2 regions of the Halopseudomonas sp. Lyrl_26 genome follow, and region 1 is predicted to be linked to the other one. Evidence: predicted binding sites of a transcription regulator. Region 1 holds the regulator's gene; the other holds the start of a gene.
What was found. The regulator FliA, encoded in region 1, starts transcription of late flagellar genes. The targets are predictions, from matches to a motif close to CTAAAGTTTNNNNNNNNNNNGCCGNTAA.
Positions count from the first base shown of each region.

Region 2: the regulator FliA is predicted to act here: its motif matches at 1,497-1,524, upstream of motA (flagellar motor stator protein MotA).

Region 1 covers NZ_JAYJLH010000005.1:142,593-146,804, forward strand. The annotation lists gene flhA (flagellar biosynthesis protein FlhA) at 1-128, shown strand, start outside; gene flhF (flagellar biosynthesis protein FlhF) at 149-1,501, shown strand; gene VF673_RS08905 (MinD/ParA family protein) at 1,526-2,365, shown strand; gene VF673_RS08910 (RNA polymerase sigma factor FliA) at 2,358-3,098, shown strand; gene VF673_RS08915 (chemotaxis response regulator CheY) at 3,195-3,572, shown strand; gene VF673_RS08920 (protein phosphatase CheZ) at 3,586-4,212, shown strand, end outside.
Region 2 covers NZ_JAYJLH010000004.1:93,959-98,170, reverse strand. The annotation lists gene asd (archaetidylserine decarboxylase) at 1-612, opposite strand, end outside; gene VF673_RS07360 (rhodanese-like domain-containing protein) at 625-1,434, opposite strand; gene motA (flagellar motor stator protein MotA) at 1,624-2,478, shown strand; gene motB (flagellar motor protein MotB) at 2,482-3,495, shown strand; gene rsgA (small ribosomal subunit biogenesis GTPase RsgA) at 3,528-4,212, opposite strand, start outside.

The DNA.
Region 1 (4,212 bases):
CCGGACCGATCCGCAACATGATGGCGAAGTTCGTTCGCTATGCCGCCCCCGGCGCCCATGTGCTGTCGTACCAGGAAATCCCGGACAGCAAACAGGTCACCATCGTTGCCACCGTCGGACAGAATTGATTACAGGGTGAGGTCAGGCCATGAGAGTAAAACGTTTTTTTGCCGCTGATATGCGCTCGGCCATGAAACTGGTCCGTGACGAGATGGGGGCGGACGCGTCCATCATCGCCAACCGACGTGTTGCCGGCGGTATCGAACTGACCGCGGCGCTGGATTACGAAGCGCCGCGCCTGACCCCGCCGACGCCTGGCCTGGACACCGAGCTGAAGAAGACCCAGGAGCGTATTCTCAGCGCCCGGGCCAGCCTGCAGGCGGGAGAAACACCAGCGGCCGGGCCCAGTGTCAACCGTCAATTATTTGGAGACAGCATGCGTCAGGCCGCCGAGCGAGGCTCGCCGGTTGCCCGGGAGCTGCTCGATCGCCTGAACAACGAGCGTGCCGCGCCGGCTGCGGAAGCCCCGGCGGCCGCCGCAGCATCGGCTGCCGCAGCGCCCGCTGCCGACAGCCTGGATGTCATGCGGGCAGAAATCGCCGGTCTGCGCGATCTGCTGGAATCCCAGCTGGGCAGTCTGGCCTGGGGCAAGGTCAATCAGCAGCAACCCCGCCAGGCCAGCCTGTGGCGGCGTCTGGTTCATCTGGGCCTGCCGGCCGACCTCTGCCGGTCGCTGCTGAGCAAGGTGGAGGAGGTGACGGACATCCGCCAGGCCTGGCGCCTGCTGCTGGCCCATCTGGCGCAGAGTATTCCGGTGATGCGCAGCGAGCCGATCGACCAGGGCGGGGTGATTGCCCTGGTCGGCCCGACCGGCGCCGGCAAGACCACCACCCTGGGCAAGCTGGCTGCACGTTATGTGCTCAAGCACGGCAGTGAGCATGTCGCCCTGGTGACCATGGATACCTTCCGTATCGGCGCCCATGAGCAACTGCGCACCCTGGGGCGCATCCTCAATGTGCCGGTGCGTGTGGTGGATGAGCAGCACAGTCTGCAGGACGTGCTCGACGAATTTGCCAACAAGCGCCTGGTGCTGGTGGATACCGCCGGCCTGCAGGCCCAGGATCCGCAGCTGCGGGGTCAGCTCAAGGAGCTGGCGGCGCTGGGTGACCGGGTCAGCACGCTGCTGGTGCTGGCCGCAACCAGTCAGTACCGGGTGCTCAAGGCGGCATGGCACAATTACAGCAGCTGTGCGCTGGCCGGTTGCATTCTGACCAAGGTGGACGAGGCCGGCAGTCTGGGTGAAGCCCTCGGTCTGGCCATCGAGCAGCGACTGCCGGTAGCCTATATGGCAGATGGCCAGCGCATTCCCGATGATCTGGCCCGCGGCGTCGGTCATCAGCTGGTAAGCCGGGCGGTCGGTCTGATCGGTAATGAGGTTGCCGAGGATCAGACCATGGCGGATGTTTTTGCCGGTATACTTCACGCACAGCGCGCAAGTTAACGATTGGATAAGGGCAGCGTACAGATGGGCAATCAATCGGTTCAGGTAGTTGCAGTCACCGGAGGCAAGGGCGGCGTTGGCAAGACCAACGTGTCGGTCAACCTTGCCCTGGCACTGGCCGAGCTGGGACGCCGCGTTGTGCTGATGGATGCAGACCTCGGACTGGCCAATGTCGATGTGCAGCTGGGTCTGCGACCCCAGGCGACCCTGGCCGATGTGCTCTCCGGCACCTGTTCGCTGCGCGAGGTCATGGTCAACGGCCCAGGAGGCATCCGCATCGTACCGGCGGCCTCCGGCGCAGCCGAGATGGTCAATCTGGGGCCGCGGGAGCATGCCGGGCTGATCCAGGCCTTCAGCGACATCGGTGACGAGCTGGACATACTGCTGATCGATACCGCCGCCGGCATCGGCGACTCCGTGGTCAGTTTCGTGCGCGCCGCCCAGGAGGTGATAGTGGTGGTCTGCGACGAGCCCACCTCCATCACCGACGCCTACGCCCTGATCAAGCTGCTCAGCCGGGACCATGGGGTGACGCGCTTCCGGGTGCTGGCGAACATGGTCCACAGCCCGCAGGAAGGGCACAACGTCTTCAACAAGCTGCTGCAGGTCACCGACCGTTTCCTGGATGTGGCCCTGCAGTACGTCGGTGCGGTGCCCTATGACGAGTCGGTGCGCAAGGCGGCGCAGAAGCAGCGGGCGACCTTCGATCTGTTCCCCCGCAGCCGGGTCTCCCTGGCTATCCGCACCATAGCCCGCAAGGTCGACGCCTGGCCGCTGCCATCGACGCCCCGAGGGCACCTGGAGTTCTTCCTGGAACGCCTGGTGCAGCGCAATGACCCTGCCACAGGGCCAGAGGATGAGTAACATTTCCGGTGGTGGCGCCAGGATGTACGCCAGCGCTGCGGCCGCCGCCCGCACCCAGGATCGGCTGGTTGAGGAATACGCACCCCTGGTCAAGCGCATTGCCTACCACATGCTGGCCCGGCTGCCGGCCAGCGTGCAGGTGGAGGATCTGATTCAGGCCGGCATGCTCGGCCTGCTCGAGGCCGCTCGCAAGTTCGACCATGGAAAGGGTGCCAGCTTCGAGACCTATGCCGGTATACGCATACGTGGCGCCATGCTGGATGATGTACGCAAGGGCGATTGGGCCCCCCGCTCGGTCCATCGCAACACGCGCCTGGTCAGCAGCGCCATTCGTGCCGTCGAGGCCCGTGTTGGCCGTGACGCTAAAGATCATGAGGTGGCGGCCGAACTGGATATGAGCCTCGAGGAATATCATGCGATTCTCGGCGACACCGCGGGCAGCAGGCTGTTCAGCTTCGACGAACTGCTGGAAGCCGGTGCCCCCGGCGAAGCCGAAGCGGAGGCTTCGCCCTTTGAGGGGCTGGAGGATGCGCGATTTCGCGAGGCGTTGGCCGAGGCAATCGACAAGCTGCCTGAACGGGAGCGACTGATACTGTCGCTGTATTACGACGAGGAGTTGAATCTCAAGGAAATCGGCGCCGTGCTGGGCGTCAGCGAGTCCCGGGTCAGTCAACTGCACAGCCAGTGCGCAGCGCGCCTGCGGGCCCGCATGGCCGACTGGCGGGACGATTGAATTCATATCTCACCCTTTGCTGAGGTGGCAGTTTTCGTGGGGTGCACGCCGGATGCCCCTGCTCGGTTTATATGGAGGCGGTAATTGGACAAGAACATGAAAATTCTCATCGTCGACGACTTTTCGACGATGAGGCGCATCATCAAGAACCTGTTGCGTGACCTCGGCTTCACCAATACTGCCGAGGCGGATGATGGCACCACGGCGCTGCCGATGCTGCAGCATGGCAATTTCGATTTTCTGGTCACCGACTGGAACATGCCGGGCATGAGCGGCATCGATCTGTTGCGTGCGGTGCGTGCCGACGAGCGCCTCAAGACCCTGCCGGTGCTGATGGTCACGGCCGAAGCCAAGCGCGACCAGATCATCGAAGCGGCCCAGGCCGGGGTCAACGGCTACGTGGTCAAACCCTTCACCGCCCAGGCGCTCAAGGAGAAGATCGAAAAGGTCTTCGAGCGCATCGAAGCCAAGTAGCAAGGGGACTGACATGGTATTGAGCGGGAACGCCGGTCAGACGACCGCCGAGGAATTCGAGCAATCGCTCAAGACGAACGCGCAGAAGCTTGTAGAGCATCTGGAGGAGGGTGACTACAAGGAAGCGGTCATGGTCATCCATGCGATCAATCAGGCCCGCGACCGGGGGCTGTACTACGAAGTCGGCAAGCTGACCCGGGCACTGCACAACTCGATCATCAGCTTTCAGCTGGATACCGCACGCTCCTTCGGCTCCGAGCATGGCGAGCACTCGAAGATAGCCGACGCCTCCGATCGCCTTGACTACGTCGTCAGGCTCACCGACAAGGCCGCCAACCGGACCATGGACCTGGTGGAGAGCAGCGCGCCGGTGGTCAGTCAGCTCGGTAAGGAAGCGGCTGCCCTGCGCGAGGAATGGAAGCGCCTGCAGCGCAGGGAAATGACCGCCGAGGAGTTCCGCAACCTGTCCCGCAGCATCATGGACTTTCTCGAGCGCAGCGAGAAGCATAGCGCCGAGGTATCCAGCAACCTCAATGACATTCTCATGGCCCAGGATTATCAGGATCTCACCGGGCAGGTGATCAAGCGGGTCATCACACTGGTCCATGACGTCGAGGAGAGCCTGCTCAACCTGGTGCGC
Region 2 (4,212 bases), on a different contig from region 1:
CATGGCCCCGACCAGCACCACGGCCATGGGGCCGGCCTGGGTATCGAACAGGCAGACGACCCGCTCGTTGCGGGCGAACAGCTCGGGCACATTCTCGGCGGTGGTCTGGTTGACCGAGAACAGTCTGCCCGGCACATGGATCATTTCCCGCAGGGTGCCGCCCAGGGGCATGTGCACCCGGTGGTAGTCGCTCGGCGACAGGTATACGGTGGCGAACTCGCCGCCCTGGAACAGCGCGGCGTGCTCCGGGTTGCCGCCGAGCAGTTCCAGCACGCTGAAGCTGTGGCCCTTGGCCTGGAAGATGCGGCCATGCTCGATGCGGCCCAGCTGGCTGATGGCGCCATCGGCCGGGCAGAGGATGCTGTCCGCGCCCGGATCCAGCGGCCGGGCATCGGCCACCAGGGCACGGGTGAAGAAGTCGTTGAAGCAGGCATAGGCGGTGGGATCCTGTTCCACGGCCTGGGTCATGTCGACCTGATAGCGCTTGACGAACCAGTTGATGAAGGGGTTCTTGACCCAGTCCCAGGTGCAGTTGGCCAGTGCGCCCGCCAGGCGCGACAGCAGATGGTGGGGTAACAGGTACTGGGACAGGATGAATAAACGGTCACGCATGCGTCAGCAGCCTCAGATCTCTACGGGGGTGTCAGGGTGGTTGCCCCATTCGGACCAGGAGCCGGCGTAGGCCCTGATGCGGGGATAACCGAGAATTTTTGCCGCCAGGTAGGTGAAACCGGAGCGGTGGTGGGTCTGGCAGTGGGTGACCACCTCCTTGTCCGGCGTGATACCCAGCGCCTGCAGACGGCTGGCCAGATCCGCGCGCAGGCGCAGCCCGCGTTGCGGGTCCATGCCCGAGGTCCACTCGAAGTTGATCGCCCCGGGAATATGTCCGCCCTTGGCGGCAAACACCCGCACACCCTGGTGCTCGGCGGGGGAGCGGGCGTCCCAGATGACCCGGTCCGGGTTGTCCAGATCAGCCATCAGGGTATCCACGTCTATGGTGGGGCTGGTATCTATCTGCAGGGTCGGCTGGGTGGGCTCGACCTGATTGATCTGGCGCTCCAGGGGCAGACCCTCGTCGTGCCAGGCCACCAAGCCGCCGTTGATATAGCTGTATCTGTGATGCTCGACGCTGTCGAGCAGCCAGATGAAACGGCCGGCCCAGCCGCCACCCTCGTCGTCGTAGACAATATAATGCAGCTGGTCGTGATGGCCCAGGCTGCCGAGGATATGCTGCAGGCTCTGCACATCGGGCAGCAGGCCGGGGCGCGGCGCCGGGGAGATCAGGCTGCCCGGCGGCAGGTGCACGGCGCCGGGAATATGGCCGGCCAGGTACTGCTCCGAGCGGCTCAGATCCACCAGCCGGAAGCGGGTCGGATCCAGCTCGGCCGGTAGATCGGTGGGCTCCAGCAGGAGGGGAAGGGTGGTGTCGGTCATGATCTGTTCCAATTATTCCTGTGCCGGTGCGCCAGCCGGTGACCGGCTGACGTTATAATGCGCTCAAAATTTTCCGGGGCTGGCCGATAGCAGGGAGTCGGCGCAGTCCTCTGCGTGTGGTTGCGGCATGCCGACTGCAGACTATAACGCGAAAGCGGCCGAGTTGCTGTTCAGGGATCGTGAGTTCTTATGTTGAAAATTGCGGGTTATGTGGTTGTCATCGCCAGCGTGCTGGGCGGTTTTCTCATGTCCGGCGGCGCGCTCGCCGCGTTGTGGCATCCATTCGAGATAGTGATCATAGGTGGTGCAGCCTTCGGCGCCTTCCTGGTGGCCAACAACCTGTCACTGGTGAAGGGCGTCTTTGCCAAGATACCCCAGATCATCTTCGGTCACCGCTACAGCAAGCCCTTCTATCTGGACGTACTCGGGCTGCTCTACGAGATCCTCAACAAGAGTCGCCGCGAGGGCATGATGGCCATCGAGGCGGACGTCGAGGAGCCGCGGGAGAGCCCGATCTTTGCCAAGTACCCTGCCATTCTCAAGGATGAGCGCATGACGGCGTTCATCTGCGACTACCTGCGCATCATGTCCACCGGCACCATGGCGCCGCACGAGCTCGAAGCGCTGTTCGATGTGGAAATCTCCACCCTGACCGAGGAGCTGAGCGAGCCGTCCCATGCACTGAACCGGGTGGCGGATGCCCTGCCGGGCTTCGGTATCGTCGCGGCGGTACTGGGCATCGTCATCACCATGAGCATCCTCGGTGAGGCGGACAACGCCATGATCGGCGAGAAGGTGGCCACCGCCCTGGTCGGTACCTTCCTGGGGATCCTTGCCGCCTACGGTTTCGTCGGACCCTTTGCCGCGGCCATGCAGCAGGATGCCAACGAGGAAGCCAATACCTACGAGGCAATCAAGATGTGCCTGGTCGCCAGTGCCCAGGGTCTGCCCCCGGCGCTGGCCGTGGAGTTCGGGCGCAAGGCTCTGTTCGCGGCGGCCCGCCCGAGCTTTGCCGAGCTGGAAGCTTCGGTCAAGGGGCGCTGAGTCGTGTCCGCCAGCGAACAGCCGATCATCGTCAAGCGGGTCAGCCGCCGGGCCGGCGGCCACCACGGTGGCTCCTGGAAGATCGCCTTTGCCGACTTTGCCATTGCCATGATGGCGTTCTTTCTGGTGATGTGGCTGGTCACAGTGGCGACGCCTGAACAGCTGAAGATGGTGTCCCAGTACTTCAAGGATCCGATCAATTTCGACGGGGGCAGCCCGCGTCCGATCGACCTGGGCGGCTCGCCGACCCCGGCCCCCCAGCGCACCCTCAACGAACTGACGGTGGACAGCGAACCGCGTCCGGAGATGCCGGCGCCGGAGGCCGAGCAGGCGCCGGATATAGTGGAGCTGCGCGAGCTGGACCTGCTGCTGCAGGAGCTGCAGAACAAGATCGAAACCGAACCGGTGCTGCAGCGGTTCCGCGAACAGATCCTCATGGAGTTCACCATGGAAGGGTTGCGCATCCAGATCGTCGATGCCGAGAACCGGCCGATGTTCGCCAGTGGCAGTCCTGATCTGCAGCCCTATTTCGAGGACATACTGCTGGCGCTGAGCGACACCATTGCGAAGTCGCCGAAGAAGATCAGCATCAGCGGCCATACCGACGCCATGCCCTTCATCGGGCGACCTGACTACGGCAACTGGGAACTGTCCGCCCAGCGTGCCAACGCCGCGCGTCGCACCCTGGAGGTGGCGGGCTATCCGAAGGACCAGATAGCACGGGTGGTGGGCTATGCCGATTCGGCCCTGTTTGACGCGGGCAATCCGCTCAACCCGATCAACCGCCGGATCGACATCGTGGTGATGAACCGCCGGGCGGAGCAGGATCTGGTCCGCCAGACCGGCGTGCCGCCCGCTGCCGCGGTGGAGACCCCGGACTCCTCTTCGGTTCCGGCGCCGGAAGCTGCGCAGCCCGTCTCGGCTACAGCCAGCCAGCCCGCACCGCCGCCCGCAGAGCCCCGTACCTCGCGCAACCTGTTCGAGGCGGACAATCCGCTGCGCCAGCTGCGTCCCTGAGTGCGCTGGCCGGCAGTGTCCGGCCCTGCGCTTCAATCCTCCGTCAGGCTGCCCCGGATGTGCCGGTAACTTTCCATGCGACCTGCGGAGATGGCGCCGCTGGCCACCGCATCGAGCAGGGCGCAGCCGGGTTCATGGACATGCTGACAGTCCCGGAAGCGACAGTGGCCGAGGAAGGGACGGAACTCGATAAAGCCTTCCAGCAGGTCCGCATGGCTGATGTGGGTCAGGCCGAACTCGCGTATGCCGGGGGAGTCGATCAGGTCCCCGCCTGCGGGGAAGTGGAACAGCCGGGCGGTGGTAGTGGTATGGGTTCCCTTGCCGGTCATCTCGGACAGGGCGCCGACGCGCAGATCGGCATCAGGCAGCAGGGCATTGATCAGCGAGGACTTGCCCACGCCGGATTGGCCGACGAACACGTTGACGTGCCCGCGCAGCTCCTCGCGCAATTGATCCAGACCGTTGCCCGAGTCCGCCGACAGGCACAGGGTGCGATAGCCGAGGGCGGCGTAGTCATCCAGCCAGCCGCGGATCTGCGCATGCTCCGGCTGCGCCAGCAGGTCGGCCTTGTTCAGTACCAGCAGGGGCTCGAGCCCGGCCTGTTCGGCGGCCACCAGGTAGCGGTCGATCAGGTTGCGGTGCGGCTGGGGCAGGGGAGCGAAGACGATGACCAGACGGTCGACATTGGCCGCCACCGGCTTGAGCTGGCCCCGATGG